DNA from 2 places in the Labrys sp. E2SS-1L genome. Region 1 is predicted to be linked to the other one. Evidence: predicted binding sites of a transcription regulator. Region 1 holds the regulator's gene; the other holds the start of a gene.
The links. Region 1 encodes LexA, which represses DNA repair genes until DNA is damaged. Its sites were predicted from a motif close to TGTTCNNNNTGTGTTCNG; they were not measured.

Region 1 (4,206 bases):
ATCATCGGCCTCACCTGAGCGTTGGCTGCATCGCGTCTGAGCGAGAAGGTGGCGGCCCCATGGGCCTCCGCCCGCAATTTTCGGGGTAACGATCGCGCGTTTTGAGGCGGTTACCCCGATCGTACCCGCCGTCTGGAAGGGGCCACCGCCACGCTAATTTCACCAGTATTTGCCGGTGGACATTGCTTCAGGAATGATGATGATCGCGTCTTTCGCGTCGCCAAGGGAAGTTTCATGAAAATCAGCGCCCGCAACCAGATCAAGGGCACGATCAAGAGCGTGACGAAGGGGCAGACGACCTCCCACATCCAGCTCGAGGTCAACGGCACCATCATTACTGCGTCGATCACCAATGAGGCCGTCGACGACCTCAATCTCAAGCCCGGCCAGAATGCCTATGCCGTCATCAAGGCCTCAGACGTCATGATTGCTGTCGACTGACCTGTCTTCCCGGTTCATGACGACCTTCGGCGGTGCTCGGGCGAATAGTGGTTCGAGCACTCCTGGTTGCCTGGTGTCGAGCGGATTAGCCTGCGATTCCGGAGGCTCTCTCAGGCAATCCGCAAGCCCAGTTCGGCCAGCAATTGGCCGGCCTGGCCTTTCGAGATCGTGGCGCCCTTGAAATAACGGGTGTCTGCCAGCTTCAGCCCGCCGAGATCGGCACCGCGCAAGTCGGCACCCTCGAAGCGAGCATCGACAAGATTGGCATCACGCAGACTGCATTCCTCGAAGATCGCCTCGCGAAAATCACATTGGCGCAAATCGGCCTGGGTGAAGTCGAGGCGACGCAGCACGCTCTTCCGGAAGGAAAAGGCCGGCAGCTTGGCCGACATCAGCAGAACTTCCTCGAAAACCAGCCCCAGCCCCGAGGTTTCGGAGAGGTCCGCCCCGGTCAGCTTGCAACCGGTAAAAGCCGTCGAGGCCGCCTTGGCGCGCCGGAAGCTGGTATTGCTGTAATCACCGGTGCGGAACGCCGCTTCCTCCAGGTCCGTGCCACGGAAATCGGCGCCGCTCGCTTTGCAGTTGCGCCAGAGTGTATTGGCAAGCCTGGCGCCGACCAGCTTGGCGTTTCTGAGCCTGCAGCGCTCGAAGGCCCAATGAGAGAGATCGAGACGCGAAAGATCGCACTCCTCCATCTCGCAATCGACGAGGGAATGCGGAAGCTTCGCCGCGAGCAGGTTTTCGACATCGCGGCGCCGCAAGCTGCAGTTCGCGATCGCGCGAAGCGCGTTCATAGCCGGCAAGCCACGATGTCGGCCACGCTCAATAGCGACGGAACAAACCGACCAGCTTGCCCTGGATCTGCACCCGGTCGGGCCCGAAGATACGGGTTTCATAGGCCGGATTGGCGGCCTCCAGTGCGATGGAGGCTCCGCGCTTGCGCAGGCGCTTGAGTGTCGCCTCCTCGTCGTCGATCAGTGCCACGACGATGTCGCCGGTATCGGCGTGGTCCTGGCGGCGGATAAGCACGGTGTCATTGTCGAAGATACCGGCTTCGATCATGGAATCGCCGCGCACTTCCAGGGCGAAATGATCGCCGGAGGACAACATTTCCGGCGTGACGCTGATGGTGTGGCTCTTGGACTGGATGGCGGAGACCGGCGTGCCGGCGGCGATACGCCCCATCACCGGGACGAGGACCGGCCGGCCGACCTCGTCGTCAATTTCAGGCCTGACGGGGCGAACCTTGCCGAGATTGCCCTCGATTACATTGGGGCGGAAACCACGCTGGGAAGAGGCGAGCGACAGGCCGCCACCGCTCGGCACCGCCGATTCGGGCAGGCGCACCACTTCCAGCGCACGGGCGCGGTTGGGCAGGCGCCGAATGAAGCCACGCTCCTCCAGCGCCATGATCAGGCGGTGAATGCCGGACTTGGACCTGAGGTCCAGTGCTTCCTTCATCTCATCGAAGGAAGGAGGCACACCCTGTTCCTTCAGGCGCTCATGAATGAACCGAAGCAATTCATGTTGTTTCTTGGTCAGCATGGCTATCCCGTCGTGGCGGCCGCGAATCACGGTGAAGGTGTAAACAAAACAAGAACAGTGCTACATGTTCCTACTGTGTTCTGCAACAATGAAGTTCAGGTTAAAGACGTGGTCAATAGCCGGCCGCACGGAGATCGATGATCTCGCAGGTCTCACCCGCCTTTGCTTCGGGTGCGAAGGGCGGCCGGATCACCAGGCAGTCGGCATGTTGCATCACGCTGACGAGCGACGAATCCTGCAGTGCCAATGGCTCTACCTTGAGGATGTCTGACGTATCGTCAAGCAGGAAGCGGGCCCGTATATAATCCTCGCGGACATCGTTGGCCGGCCAGGAGCGGGCAAAGACGGCCTTGCGGCGTGGCGGGCCGGCGTCGGAACGGCCAAGCAACGCGCGCAGCAGCGGCACCAGGAAGAGGACGCCGCAAACCACGGAGGAGACCGGATTGCCCGGCAGTCCGAGGATGTGCATGACGCCGAGCCGCCCATGCAGCAGCGGCTTGCCTGGCCGCATGGCAATCTTCCAGAAGCCGAGCCGCATGCCTTCGCGGGTCAGTGCGGTCTGGATCAGATCGTGATCGCCGACGGAGGCACCGCCGATAGTGACGAGCACATCGGCCTTTTCGGCGCGAGCTCGCTTGATGGCGGCTTCCAGGGCCGGGAAGTCGTCGCTGGCGATGCCGAGGTCGAGCACTTCGCCGCCTTCGGCCTCGACAAGGGCGCGGATGGCGAAGTTGTTGGAGGCAACGATCTGGTTCTCGCCGATGGCCTGGCCGGGCAATACCAGTTCGTCGCCGGTGGCGAGGATGGCGACCTTGGGGCGGCGGTGGACCGGCAGACCTGGGTGGTTCATGGCGGCGGCGAGGGCGATATCGCGGGGGCCGATGACGGTTCCAGGCCTCAGGGCCTCACGGCCTTCGGTAAAATCCAGTCCGCGGCCCCGGATATGCTGGCCGGGCTTGGCCGTGGCCTCCAGGATGACGCGATTGCCGTCGCGCCGGGTCTGTTCCTGGATCACCACGGTGTCGGCGCCGTCAGGTACGGGCGCGCCCGTAAAGATGCGCACGGCCTGGTTCTCGCCGACCCGACCGGCATAGCCATGCCCGGCGGCAGACTCGCCGATCAATTCGAGGCTGGCTCCCTGCTTGGCGTCATCCACGCGTACTGCATAGCCGTCCATGGCCGAGGCGTTGAAACCGGGCTGGGTTCTCAGCGCGGTGATGGCGGAAGCAAGCACGCGTCCGCGCGTGGCGTGCAGTGGCACGGTTTCGACAGGAAGCGGGGTGACGCCGGCAACCACCTTGGCCAGCGCGTCCGCGACGGGAAGCAGGCTCATGGATTTTCCTCCGCATGCCAATCGCCGGATTTGCCGCCGGACTTCTCTACGAGCCTGATCGCCTCGATGCGCATGCCCCGGTCGGCGGCTTTGACCATGTCATAGATGGTCAGGCAGGCGACGGAAACAGCGGTCAGCGCTTCCATCTCCACGCCGGTCTGACCCGCGACCTTGGCTGTCGCCCGCACCGTCAGACCGGGCAGAGCGGTGTCGGGCTCGATCTCGACGGCGACCTTGCTGAGGAGCAGCGGGTGGCAGAGCGGAATGAGTTCATGGGTTTTCTTGGCGGCCATGATACCGGCGATGCGGGCCGTGGCGCGAACATCACCTTTCTTGGCATCACCCGACAAGACGAGGTCGAGCGTCTCGCGCTGCATCACCACCCGCCCTTCGGCAATTGCGGTGCGGCTCGTCACGGCCTTTTGCGAAACATCGACCATGTTCGCCTCGCCGGAGGCGTCGAGATGGGTAAGGCTAGGATTCGTATTTTGCCGGCTCATGCCGCCTGGTCCACAGACAGCAGGGCACGCGTGGCGGCGGCGACGTCGGCCTGGCGCATCAGGCTCTCGCCCACCAGGAAGGTGTTCACATCAGCCTTCTGCAGGCGCTGGACGTCGCCGGGTGTGAAGATGCCGCTTTCGCCGACCAGGAGACGATCGCCGGGCACCAGCGGCGCCAGTGTCTCGGTCGTCTCCAGGCGGGTGACAAAGTCGTTGAGATCGCGATTGTTGATGCCGATCATGCCGACATCGAGCGTGAGGGACCGCTCGAGCTCGTCGTGATTGTGGATCTCGCACAGCACGTCGAGGGACCAGTCCTTGGCGGCCGCGATCAGCGCACGGGCTTCGGCGTCGGTGACGCTGGCCATGATCACCAGGATGCAGTCG
Region 2 (4,206 bases), 520 kb from region 1:
CTGCGAGGCGGCGTGGTGGCTGCCGAAAATGGCGTCGTCGCCGAGGCACTACCCGCTTGAGTTCGCATCGGGCCGCCTTCTTTCCGTCCAGGGAATCGGGCCAGAGTGACAAGAGCCGGCTTGCCGGCGCCTGATGGAACCTGGACGATACCGTCAATGAAATCAGCGCTGAACCTGCCCGCCGACTGGCGCCGCGATCTGGCAGGCTATGGTTGGAAGGCCCAGTCGATCGGAGCCTCCGGTGCAGGCGTCTTTCGCCTCGAAGCGCCGGACAGACCGGATCTGTTCGTCAAGACCGAGGAACTGTCACCGCTCGCTGAATTGCCGGATGAAGGACCGCGCCTGGACTGGCTGGGCGCCCGCGGCATCCCATGCCCGAAACGCCTGGCGGAGACCCGGCATGACGGACGACACTGGCTGCTGATGAGTGCCATTTCAGGCACGACCCTGTCGTCCCAGGCCGGTCTTGCCCCGGAACGGGTGGTCGACATCGCCGCCGACGCCCTGCGGCATCTGCATGCTCTCGACAGGACCGGTTGTCCGTTCGACCACCGCGCCGACAGCCGCATCGCCTTGGCCGAAGCGCGGCTCAAGGCTGGCCTCGTCGACGAGGAGGATTTCGATGAGGAGCGCGCCGGCCAGACCGCAGCCGATGTCTTCGCCGAACTGTCGCCCCTGCGACCGCGCCAGGAAGACCTTGTCGTCACGCATGGCGATGCGACGCTGGAGAACCTGCTGGCGGACAAGGACGTCTTTTCCGGCTTCATCGATTGTGCCCGGGCTGGGCTCGCCGATCGCCACCAGGACCTGGCGCTCGCGACGCGCAGCATCGGCGATCACTTCGGGCCAACCCAGGTCGAGCGTTTTCTCGCCCGCTACGGCATCGTGCCGGATCCGGAGCGCATGGCCTTCTATCTTCTGCTGGACGAGTTCTTCTGAACCGCGGCGGTGTACGCAGGGCGCTGCCGCCTCATTTCCTCGACTGCGGATAGATCGTCTCGCCGCGCTTGAGCATGGCGACGAAGGCCACGATCTTCTTCTTCCGCCCTGCCTCGGTCTTGGTGTTGTGCATGCGAAAGGCCAATGCGAAGCGGTTCTGTGCGCTGAGCATTGCCAGCATCTGCAGCGCCTCCGGCTCGGCCTCGATCGCAGCCTGGAGATCGTCCGGAATCTTCAGGTTCTTGCCGCTCTCATAGGCCCGATCCCAGCGGCCGTCCGCCTTGGCCGCCTCCACCTGCTTCAACCCGTGTTCGGTCATGCGCCCTTCGGCGACCAGCCGGGCAACATTGTCGACATTGATCCGGCTCCAGATACTCTTGCGCCCGCGCGGCGTGTAGCGTTGCAGGAAGCTGCGCTCATCGAAGCTCTTGCGCACCGCATCGATCCAGCCCCAGCAGAGCACGACGTCGATCGCCTGCTTGGGCGTGATCGAGGCGAGGCCCGAACCCGCCTTGTGGATCTTGATCCAGACTTCGCTTTGGCTGTCGTGATGGTCGCGGAGCCAGGTGTAGAAGCTCTCGGCATCGGCGAATTCACGGACCTTGGCGGGATCGACAATGACGGGCGGCATCAGGGTTCCTTGGGTTAATGCAGCAGCGGCTTGGGTTCGCTCAGGGGCCAGCGCTTGATGATCCGGTATTCCGTCTTGCCCAACCTGCTGTGAACCAGGCAAAAACCTTCGATCTGAAGGGGGATTGGGTCGATCCGCTGTTCCGATATTGGCCTCTCGCCATAGGACAAGGTCAGATGGGGCGTGAAATCCGGTAAGGCACGTATACCGAACTTGGTCATGGCTGCGCCTAATGTCTCATGGAGCTCTAACAGGCCCGCGCCCTCGCCGAGTAGGACAAGGGGGTAGCGTAGCGCCCTGCCCGGCTTCGGGAACGCACCAAAACTCTTGATGGCATGCAGTGTTATCTCGAAAGCAGGCAATTGCACGAGATCGCCGGCCAATTCCGCCGCATAGGTACGCGGTGACTTGAGGCGCTTGAAGTCGCCGACATGGTGGAGTGAGACGTGGAAGCGGTCCGGCCGCAACATGCTGCCGCCGAGAGGGTTCGCCTTGAGAAAATCCTGTCTGAACCGTTCGATCCGAAGCGCATCCTCCACGCCGGGAAACACCGCGAAGAACAGTCTTTCGCTTCGTAAAGGCCCGCGCGGAAGCTCGCCATAGAAGTCAAACGCCAACTGCATGATGACCTCGCGTTCTCGACCGGCACTACCCGTAACTAGAACAAAAAGAGAACTATGGTCAACCGCATTGTATTCGGTCGTCAGGCGGCTAATGGCCGCCACCCTGGCGCTAGGCGGCCAGTTTCCTCACCGCGGCGGCATTTTCTCGAATTTCGGCAAATCTGGATCGAGGTGGTCCCAGGCATGCCCCCCGCTGGCATAGGTCACCGCCTGTGGCTTGTAGCGGCCCGGCTCGTCGAGGCTCGTGGCACGGACGGCGAAAAATTGCGGCATGGACGAGAAGGTCAGATAGACCGGCGATCCGCAGGTGGGACAGAAATAGCGGGTCTTCCTGACGCCGCTGTCGGCGACCATCTCCCAGGGCCGCCCTTCCCCCGTAAGAGCCACATTCTGCCGCGGGAAGGTCAGGTGGGACTGATGCCCCGTGCCACTTTCGCGCTGGCAGTCGCGGCACTGGCAATCATTGCTGAACACCGGCTCGGCAGTGATCTCGTAGCGGATCGCACCGCAGGCGCATCCGCCGGTATAGGCCTTGCTCATCTCGTCCTCCTCGCCTCAGTCCTTGCTGCCGGCCACGACGTTGCCGAGGTTGCGCAGGACCTTCTTCCAACCCTCGCCCATATTCCTGAAAGCCGTCTCGTTCCTGGGCATCACGAAGCCGGCATGGACGAGGCGAACCCGCGTCCCGCCTTTGGCGGCCTCCAGCGTCCAGGTCACCACCGTATCGAGACGCGATCCATAGCCCGCATTGCTCTCGTCGCCGCCCTGCCAGGCATAGGCGAGACGCTCGTTTGGCTTCACGTCCAGCACCCTGCAATGGATGACGCCGTCCCAGGCGCCGGCGGGCGTGGTGCGAAAGGTGAAACGCTGTCCTTCCACCGCAGCGAAATCGGCAGGCGCCATCATCCAGCGGGCGATGAGATCGCCCGAGGTCAGCGCTTTCCAGATGATCTCCGGAGCATGCGGGAAGATCTCGTCGACCACGATTGCCTGCGTATCCGGCTTCAAGGCTGAATCATTCACGGATCGATCTCCTTCAAGAGGGTTCTGAGATTGGCGAAGCGCTGGCGCCAGAACAGGCTGTAATGGCTCATCCAGTCGGCCAGCGGCTCGAGGCCGCCGGGTTCGGCCCGGTAATAGACCTTCCGCCCCTCCGGACGCTCGGCGACGAGCCCCGCCTGTTTCAACGCCTTGAGATGCTGAGAAACCGCGCCCTGCGTGACGCCGCTTCCCTGCGTCAGTTCGGCCACGGTGATCTCGTCGCATCCGACGATCCGCTCGAACACGGCGCGCCTCGTGGGATCTGCCAGGGCGCGCATGACGGTATCGATGGCGGCTGTCTCTGTCATGAAAATCAATTAGCAAACGCTAATTGATTAGTCAATGCTAATGTTTTTGAACTTATAGGAAGCGGCATGCCGACGTCGTGGGATGCGGCCTGCCCCTTCAACGGCCCGGAGCGTCGCCCCACATACAGGCAACATCGAGAAGGCAGGCGCTCGTCGTGTTCCCGCCCAAAGCCCGGGGCGAAACCCGGTCAGTCCGCTTGCGACAAAGCTACGGCATCCGCCCCAGCAGGGAAACGGAGCCGGCCGGAGGTGTCGTGGACAGCGGCCCACACAGCCTGGGCAACGTCGCTCTCCCGCGTTGTCATGGCCGGCTTCGCGAAGGCCTCGAGAATTGGCCGCGCAAACTCGGTATAGTCCCCCGGGAGCAAATCCTCGACCGGCACGATGGCATTGGTGCCGAACCGGGTGGTCGGAGCATAGCCGGGCTCGACGAGCTTGACCCGCACCCCGAAATGACCGAGCTCATGAGCGAGCGAGCCCGAGAACCCTTCGACTGCCTGCTTGGACGCGGTGTAGGCGGCAGCGAGCGGAAACTCGCCGAGCGTTACGCTCGATGTCACGTTGACGATGGTACCCGCACGACGTGCACGCATTTGCGGGATGAGTGCCCGGCACATGGCCATGACACCGATCGTGTTGGTCTCGATGAACTGGCGGATCAGCG

Region 2: the regulator LexA is predicted to act here: its motif matches at 2,230-2,247, upstream of ACIGJE_RS16615 (2'-5' RNA ligase family protein).

What each region holds. Positions count from the first base shown of each region.
Region 1 is NZ_CP172712.1:4,105,740-4,109,945, reverse strand. Features, by position in the region: gene ACIGJE_RS19260 (hypothetical protein) at 1-18, shown strand, start outside; gene ACIGJE_RS19255 (TOBE domain-containing protein) at 235-441, shown strand; gene ACIGJE_RS19250 (pentapeptide repeat-containing protein) at 552-1,235, opposite strand; gene lexA (transcriptional repressor LexA) at 1,264-1,986, opposite strand; gene ACIGJE_RS19240 (molybdopterin molybdotransferase MoeA) at 2,099-3,319, opposite strand; gene moaC (cyclic pyranopterin monophosphate synthase MoaC) at 3,316-3,819, opposite strand; gene trpC (indole-3-glycerol phosphate synthase TrpC) at 3,816-4,206, opposite strand, start outside.
Region 2 is NZ_CP172712.1:3,586,692-3,590,897, reverse strand. Features, by position in the region: gene ACIGJE_RS16630 (amidohydrolase) at 1-60, shown strand, start outside; gene ACIGJE_RS16625 (APH(3') family aminoglycoside O-phosphotransferase) at 157-939, shown strand; gene ACIGJE_RS16620 (YdeI/OmpD-associated family protein) at 971-1,570, opposite strand; gene ACIGJE_RS16615 (2'-5' RNA ligase family protein) at 1,585-2,193, opposite strand; gene ACIGJE_RS16610 (GFA family protein) at 2,320-2,733, opposite strand; gene ACIGJE_RS16605 (SRPBCC family protein) at 2,749-3,216, opposite strand; gene ACIGJE_RS16600 (ArsR/SmtB family transcription factor) at 3,213-3,542, opposite strand; gene ACIGJE_RS16595 (SDR family oxidoreductase) at 3,731-4,206, opposite strand, start outside.